Regions from separate parts of the Pseudomonas sp. NPDC089569 genome, predicted to be linked through region 3. Evidence: predicted binding sites of a transcription regulator. Region 3 holds the regulator's gene; each other region holds the start of a gene.
The links. Region 3 encodes FliA, which starts transcription of late flagellar genes. Its sites were predicted from a motif close to CTAAAGTTTNNNNNNNNNNNGCCGNTAA; they were not measured.

Region 1 (2,267 bases), on a different contig from region 3:
CGGCCCCGGCCATGCTGGTGATCTCGCCCGACTGTTGCTCCATCCCTTCATAAGCGCCACTGGACAGACCGGACAAGGCCTGGGCCCGGCTGTTGACCTCCATCGAGGCATTGCGGATGTGCTCGACCATGGTCGACAACGCTTGGCTCATCTGGTTGAAGGCGCGGGCCAACTGACCGATTTCATCATGACTCGACACACTCAGGCGCACGCTCAAGTCACCGGCGCCCAAGGCTTCGGCCTGACGCACCAGATCACCCAGCGGCGCGAGTTTGCTGCGCAACAGCCACATTGCGGAGCCTACGGCCAGCAACATCGCCAATAGACTACCGATGGCCAGCTGAATTCCGACGCTCCAGGTCACGGCACTGATTTCGGTTTTCGGCATGCTCGCCACCACCGACCACGGCCCGCCTTCGAACGGTACGGCAAGGCTGTAGAACGCTTCGGACGTGTCGCTCCAGAACTGGCCTTTGCCGGGGGGTTTTGCCAGGTTGTTGACCGCCTGGATCGCCTGATCCGGCGCTTGCACACCGGCGATCGGCACCAGCCACTTGCCCTGTTCGTCCAGCAACGCCAGAGAACCGGTCTGACCGATGCGGAAACGCTTGAGGTTGGCGAACTGTGCGTTCTGCGCATCCGTGTAATCGAAGCCTACGAACAGCACGGCAATGACCTTGCCGGCGCTGTCACGCACCGGGGTGTATTGCGTCATGTAAAAGCGTTCGAAGAGCAACGCGCGCCCCACATAGCTCTGTCCCGCCATCAGGCGGGCATAGGCGGGGTTGGCATGATCGAGCATCGTGCCGATGGCGCGGCTGCCATCCTGCTTGCTCAGGGAGGTGCTGACCCGGATGAAGTCCTCGCCGCTGCGCACGAACACCGTCGCCACACCCGCGGTCATCTGCTTGAACTCATCCACTTCCTTGAAGTCGTTATTGAGCACCTCGTTGCCCAGGTGCAGGCCCGGCGTATTCGTGCCCGCGACGACCACCGGCTCATCCGGATGCACGCTCAAACCGGCGCTGAAGCGCTTCTCGAACAACCCGGCCAGGCGTTGGGTGCTCTCACGCAATGAGCCGTGAAAGGTGTTCAGCTGGTCGGCCAGCAGCCGGGCTTCACTGGCCAGGTGCTCCTGGCGGGTGGCGAGGTTGGCCGTGTCCAGCGAGCGCAGTGCGAACAATGTGCTGCCGGTAATGACAATGGCCAGAATCACGGCGAGCGCAAGGCCAAGCTGTGAAGCGATCCGGGCACGGGGTTGAGACATGACAGCTCCTGGCCGAGTGGCCGGATCATCCTGATCACGCCGCACACTCAGCAAAAATTCTAATAATGGGAGGTAGCGTCGAACCTGCACGAAGGTCCCACTTGCACATTCTCGGCGGTGGACGGGAATACTTGAGTAATTGACCGGGATATAGACGATGGCCGCTATTGCAGCAGCTTCATCGATTCAGCTCAGATGAACGACATCCGGCAATTGCATGGCCCGAACTTCGTTTTGCAGGAAGTCGCTGAGCCGACGCATACGCTCGCCACCGGGACGGGTTTTCGGCCAGACCAGGTAATACTTCTCTCCGCTGGCGACCGCCGTGGGCCACGGCAAACTGAGGCGTCCCTGAGCCACATCCTCGGCCACCATCAGCAGATCCCCCATGGACACGCCGTAGCCCCGGGCGGCGGCGATCATGCCCAGCTCCAGTGTGTCGAACACCTGGCCACCTTTGAGCGACACCTGTTCGGACAATCCCATGCGCTCCAGCCAATTGCGCCAGTCACGCCGGTCGGGCGTCGGGTGCAGCAATTCAGTATTGGCCAGGCGTGTGACATCCCACGGTTGATCGCTTCGCAGATTGGGAGCCCCTACCGGGATCAATTCCTCGGGAAACAGGTAACTCGCCTCCCAGTCCGGCGGGAAATGCCCATTGCTCAACAGCACCGCACAGTCGAACGGTTCGTCGTTGAAGTCCACCGAATCGACGTCCATCCAGGCGCTGGTCAATTGCACCTCGTTACCGGGCTGCAAATGGCGGAACCGGCTCAGGCGCGCCAGCAGCCAGCGCATGGTCAGGGTCGACGGGGCCTTCATGCGCAAGATGTCGTCTTCGGCGCGCAATGTATTGCAGGCCCGCTCCAGGGCGGTGAAGCCCTCACGAATCCCCGGCAACAACAACCGGGCCGATTCAGTCAGTTGCAGATGGCGGCCACTGCGATGAAACAGGCGGCAGGCAAAATGCTCTTCGAGGGTACGAATATGCCGGCTGACC
Region 2 (2,267 bases), on a different contig from region 3:
GAGCGCATAGGCGCCCAGTTCGAAACGCACCTGGTCGTTGCCTTTGCCAGTGGCGCCGTGGGAAATGGCGTCAGCACCGGTTTCATTGGCGATTTCGATCAGACGTTTGGCGATCAATGGACGAGCGATGGACGTACCCAGCAGGTACTCGCCTTCGTAAACGGTGTTGGCGCGGAACATCGGGAAAACGAAATCGCGTACGAACTCTTCGCGAAGGTCGTCGATGTAGATCTCTTTCACGCCCATGGCCTGTGCCTTGGCGCGAGCCGGTTCGACCTCTTCGCCCTGACCCAGGTCAGCAGTGAAGGTCACCACTTCACAGTTATAAGTATCCTGCAGCCACTTGAGGATCACCGAAGTGTCCAGGCCGCCGGAATACGCCAGAACGACCTTGTTTACGTCCGCCATGCCATCACTCCACGGGGTTTTACGGAAAGCCGAGGAGTCTACCGCTCATACAGGATAATTTACAGTGGCGCGACAGCTTATGACGACGAAGCGACAGAATCTGTCGAGGGGGCGACGATGACCACCGATTCAGGAAGTGGCCGAGGTAGCCGGTTTCGTCGCCTGGGGTGCCACCTGCTCCGCTGGCGCTCCACGCTCAAGACGCACCGCAACCCGACGGTTCTTCGACCGGTTGGCGTTGTTGGTATTGGGCGCCAGCGGATAGCGCTCGCCATGGAAGCGCATCGTGATCTGCGACTCCTGGATACCGTTGGCCTTGAAAAACTCCATGACCGCCAAGGCCCGGCGACGTGACAGTTCACGATTGGTCAGGCGATTGCCGCTGTTATCGGAATGGCCGTCGAGTTCGATGTGATTGACCGTCGGATCAGCCTTCATGTATTCGAGCATCACCTGCAACCTGGCCTTCGCGGCGGCGTCCAGATCGATTCCTCCACCCGGGAAACCGACTTCGGATTGCTTGATCTGATCGAAGTTCTGCGGCAACAACTTGGCCACGCACCCCTGGTAGTCGACGAACGCCTTGTTGAACTTGACCGGCAACAAGCGAATCTCCGAAACCCGACCATCGCCCGAGGAATGCCGGACCACCGGACTGCGCCCGTCCATCAGCCCACTGATCAAGCGTCCTGCCTGAGCCTGCGAGCTGTTGAACAATACATTACCGCTGCCTAGTCTCACCGTCCCCAGATTGATGTCGTCCCGCCCTGGCTGCCAAGGTGCGGCGGCGGCAAGCAGCGTGGCCGAGCCTCCCCCCATCACGGCGTTGTAGGCATTCAGACGAAAAGTCGCCTGTTCGCCCGCACGACGCACGAACTGCCCGGAGCCGAAATCGGTGATCGGCTGCGTGAGGCGGCACTCGAATTTGTCGCCTTCGACCGTCCACTCAATGTTCTCCAGACGGGTCTGAAACGTGAGCGCCATCGCAGGAAGGCTGGCAAACACACTGAGCAAGGCTAAATATCGCTGGCGCACGGGAGGCTCCACTGGCTTCTACAACTAAAAGACCGACACACAAATGTTTACGGCATACCTGTTGGATATCGGAAGCTTGCCGCAAAACTTGATAGCGAGTGCCTGCAAGAGTCTTTTCCGGTAGCATTCCCCTCAGTTTGACCCGCCTGGAATCCCCCTCATGTCCGACCGCCTGACCCTGCTGCGTCCCGACGACTGGCACATTCATCTTCGCGATGGTGCCGTGTTGACCAATACCGTCGCGGATGTCGCGCGTACCTTTGGTCGCGCCATCATCATGCCCAACCTCGTTCCTCCGGTCCGCAATGCGGCTGAGGCCGACGGCTATCGCCAGCGGATTCTCGCTGCCCGTCCCGCCGGCAGCCGCTTCGAACCGCTGATGGTCCTGTACTTGACCGACCGCACCCAGCCCGAAGAAATTCGCGAAGCCAAGGCGGGCGGTTTCGTTCACGCCGCCAAGCTGTACCCGGCCGGCGCGACCACCAATTCGGACTCTGGCGTCACCAGCATCGACAAGATTTTTCCTGCGCTGGAGGCCATGGCCGAAGTCGGAATGCCCCTGCTGATTCACGGTGAAGTCACCCGCGGCGATGTCGACGTGTTCGATCGCGAAAAGATCTTCATCGACGAGCACATGCGTCGCGTGGTCGAGAGGTTCCCGACCCTGAAAGTGGTGTTCGAGCACATCACCACCGCCGACGCCGTGCAATTCGTCAATTCGGCTTCGGCCAATGTGGGTGCGACCATCACCGCGCACCACCTTCTGTACAACCGCAACCACATGCTGGTGGGCGGAATTCGGCCGCACTTCTATTGCCTGCCGA
Region 3 (2,267 bases):
ATCCAGGCGTTCAGCGACATCGGCGACAATCTCGACGTATTGGTGATCGATACCGCTGCGGGTATCGGTGACTCGGTAGTCAGCTTCGTGCGCGCCGCACAGGAAGTGTTGCTGGTGGTCTGCGACGAACCCACCTCGATCACCGATGCCTATGCGCTGATCAAGTTGCTGAACCGCGACTACGGGATGAATCGTTTCCGCGTCCTGGCCAACATGGCGCAGAGCCCGCAGGAAGGTCGCAACCTGTTCGCCAAGCTGACCAAGGTCACGGATCGCTTCCTTGACGTCGCCCTGCAATACGTCGGCGCCGTGCCGTATGACGAAAGTGTGCGCAAGGCCGTGCAGAAGCAACGTGCGGTCTATGAAGCCTTTCCGCGTTCCAAGTGCTCGCTGGCATTCAAGGCCATCGCACAGAAGGTCGACACCTGGCCGCTGCCGGCCAACCCGCGCGGACACCTGGAGTTTTTCGTCGAGCGCCTTGTGCAACAAACGGCAGGACCCGTGCTATGACAGCCAGCGGTATGAACCTCTACAGGAAATCGGCACGCGACGCTCAATACGAGTTGATCGAGCGTTATGCACCGTTGGTCAAGCGCATTGCCTACCATTTGCTGGCACGTCTGCCGGCCAGTGTCCAGGTCGAAGACCTGATCCAGGCCGGGATGATCGGCCTGCTGGAAGTGTCGACCAAGTACGACGCCAGCAAAGGCGCCAGTTTCGAAACCTACGCGGGCATCCGCATCCGCGGCGCCATGCTCGATGAGGTCCGCAAGGGTGACTGGGCGCCCCGTTCGGTCCACCGCAATACCCGGATGGTCAGCGACGCCATTCGCTCGATTGAAGCTAAAACCGGCCGTGACGCTAAAGATCACGAGGTTGCGGCCGAACTCCAATTGAGTCTCGACGATTACTACGGGATTTTGAATGACACCCTGGGCAGTCGGCTGTTCAGTTTCGACGATCTGTTGCAGGACGGCGAACACGAAGGGCTGCACGAGGATGGCGCGGGTGCTCATCTCGAGCCGTCACGCGATCTGGAAGACGAGCGCTTCCAGGCCGCGCTGGCGGACGCGATTGCCAATTTGCCGGAGCGTGAGCGACTGGTGTTGGCGCTGTACTACGACGAAGAGTTGAATCTCAAGGAAATCGGTGAGGTCCTGGGGGTCAGCGAATCTCGGGTCAGCCAGTTACACAGCCAGTGCGCGGCCCGTTTGCGGGGGCGTTTGGGAGAGTGGCGAGCGCGTTGAAGGCGGTGTGGGGGCACTGCGACGTGGCGGGTGGGGTGATGAACCGCGCCCGTTTCGATTCGTTGTACTCCAGACAGTCATTGAGTGCTTTGCCAGATTGATTGAAATGGCGCGTCCAGGTGCTGGGCGCGTTTTAGTCTGCTTGGAGGTCGAATTGGACAAGAACATGAAAATCCTCATCGTTGATGACTTCTCAACGATGCGGCGGATCATTAAGAACCTGTTGCGTGACCTTGGGTTCACCAACACGGTCGAGGCCGACGATGGCACTACCGCCATTCCGGTACTCAACAGCGGGAGCATCGACTTTCTGGTAACGGACTGGAACATGCCGGGCATGACCGGTATCGATCTGCTGCGCCACGTACGTGCCGATGAAAAACTCAAGCATCTGCCGGTGCTGATGGTGACCGCTGAAGCCAAGCGCGAGCAGATCATCGAGGCGGCCCAGGCCGGTGTGAACGGCTATGTGGTCAAACCCTTCACGGCCCAGGCGTTGAAAGAAAAAATCGAGAAGATTTTCGAACGCATCGGTTGAACTGCGCCACGGGGGAGCTATGGGGCAAAACGAATCTTCGCTGGGCGATTTTGAATCGACCCTGAAAAAACATGCCGTCGAACTGGTCGCGAGCCTTGAAAAGGGCAGGTTCGGCGATGCTGTGCAATTGATCCATGAGCTCAACCAGACCCGTGACCGCGGCCTGTATCAGGAAGTGGGCAAGCTCACCCGTGAGTTGCACAGCGCGATCGTCAATTTCCAGATTGACCCGCATATGCCGCAAGCCGAGGAAGTGTCACAGATCACGGATGCGACCGAGCGCCTGTCCTATGTGGTCAAGCTGACCGAGGCTGCGGCGAACCGCACCATGGATCTGGTGGAGAACGCCACGCCATTGGTCAATCGCCTGAGCGATGACGCCCAGGCTTTGAGTACGGACTGGGGGCGCTTCATGCGTCGCGAAGTCGGTGCCGAAGAGTTTCGCGACCTGGCCCGTCGAGTCGACGGTTTTCTGGCACGTA

Region 1: ACQKP2_RS26010 (methyl-accepting chemotaxis protein) is a predicted target of FliA. The motif match lies at 1,376-1,403, and genes of this name have one in related genera.
Region 2: ACQKP2_RS13310 (flagellar protein MotY) is a predicted target of FliA. The motif match lies at 1,509-1,536, and genes of this name have one in related genera.

Annotation. Positions count from the first base shown of each region.
Region 1 covers NZ_JBNNVQ010000097.1:7,556-9,822, forward strand. Annotated here, with positions in the region: gene ACQKP2_RS26010 (methyl-accepting chemotaxis protein) at 1-1,267, opposite strand, end outside; gene ACQKP2_RS26015 (LysR substrate-binding domain-containing protein) at 1,454-2,267, opposite strand, start outside.
Region 2 covers NZ_JBNNVQ010000025.1:60,875-63,141, forward strand. Annotated here, with positions in the region: gene ACQKP2_RS13305 (argininosuccinate synthase) at 1-408, opposite strand, end outside; gene ACQKP2_RS13310 (flagellar protein MotY) at 538-1,443, opposite strand; gene pyrC (dihydroorotase) at 1,604-2,267, shown strand, end outside.
Region 3 covers NZ_JBNNVQ010000059.1:2,048-4,314, forward strand. Annotated here, with positions in the region: gene fleN (flagellar synthesis regulator FleN) at 1-510, shown strand, start outside; gene fliA (RNA polymerase sigma factor FliA) at 507-1,247, shown strand; gene ACQKP2_RS20675 (chemotaxis response regulator CheY) at 1,414-1,785, shown strand; gene ACQKP2_RS20680 (protein phosphatase CheZ) at 1,805-2,267, shown strand, end outside.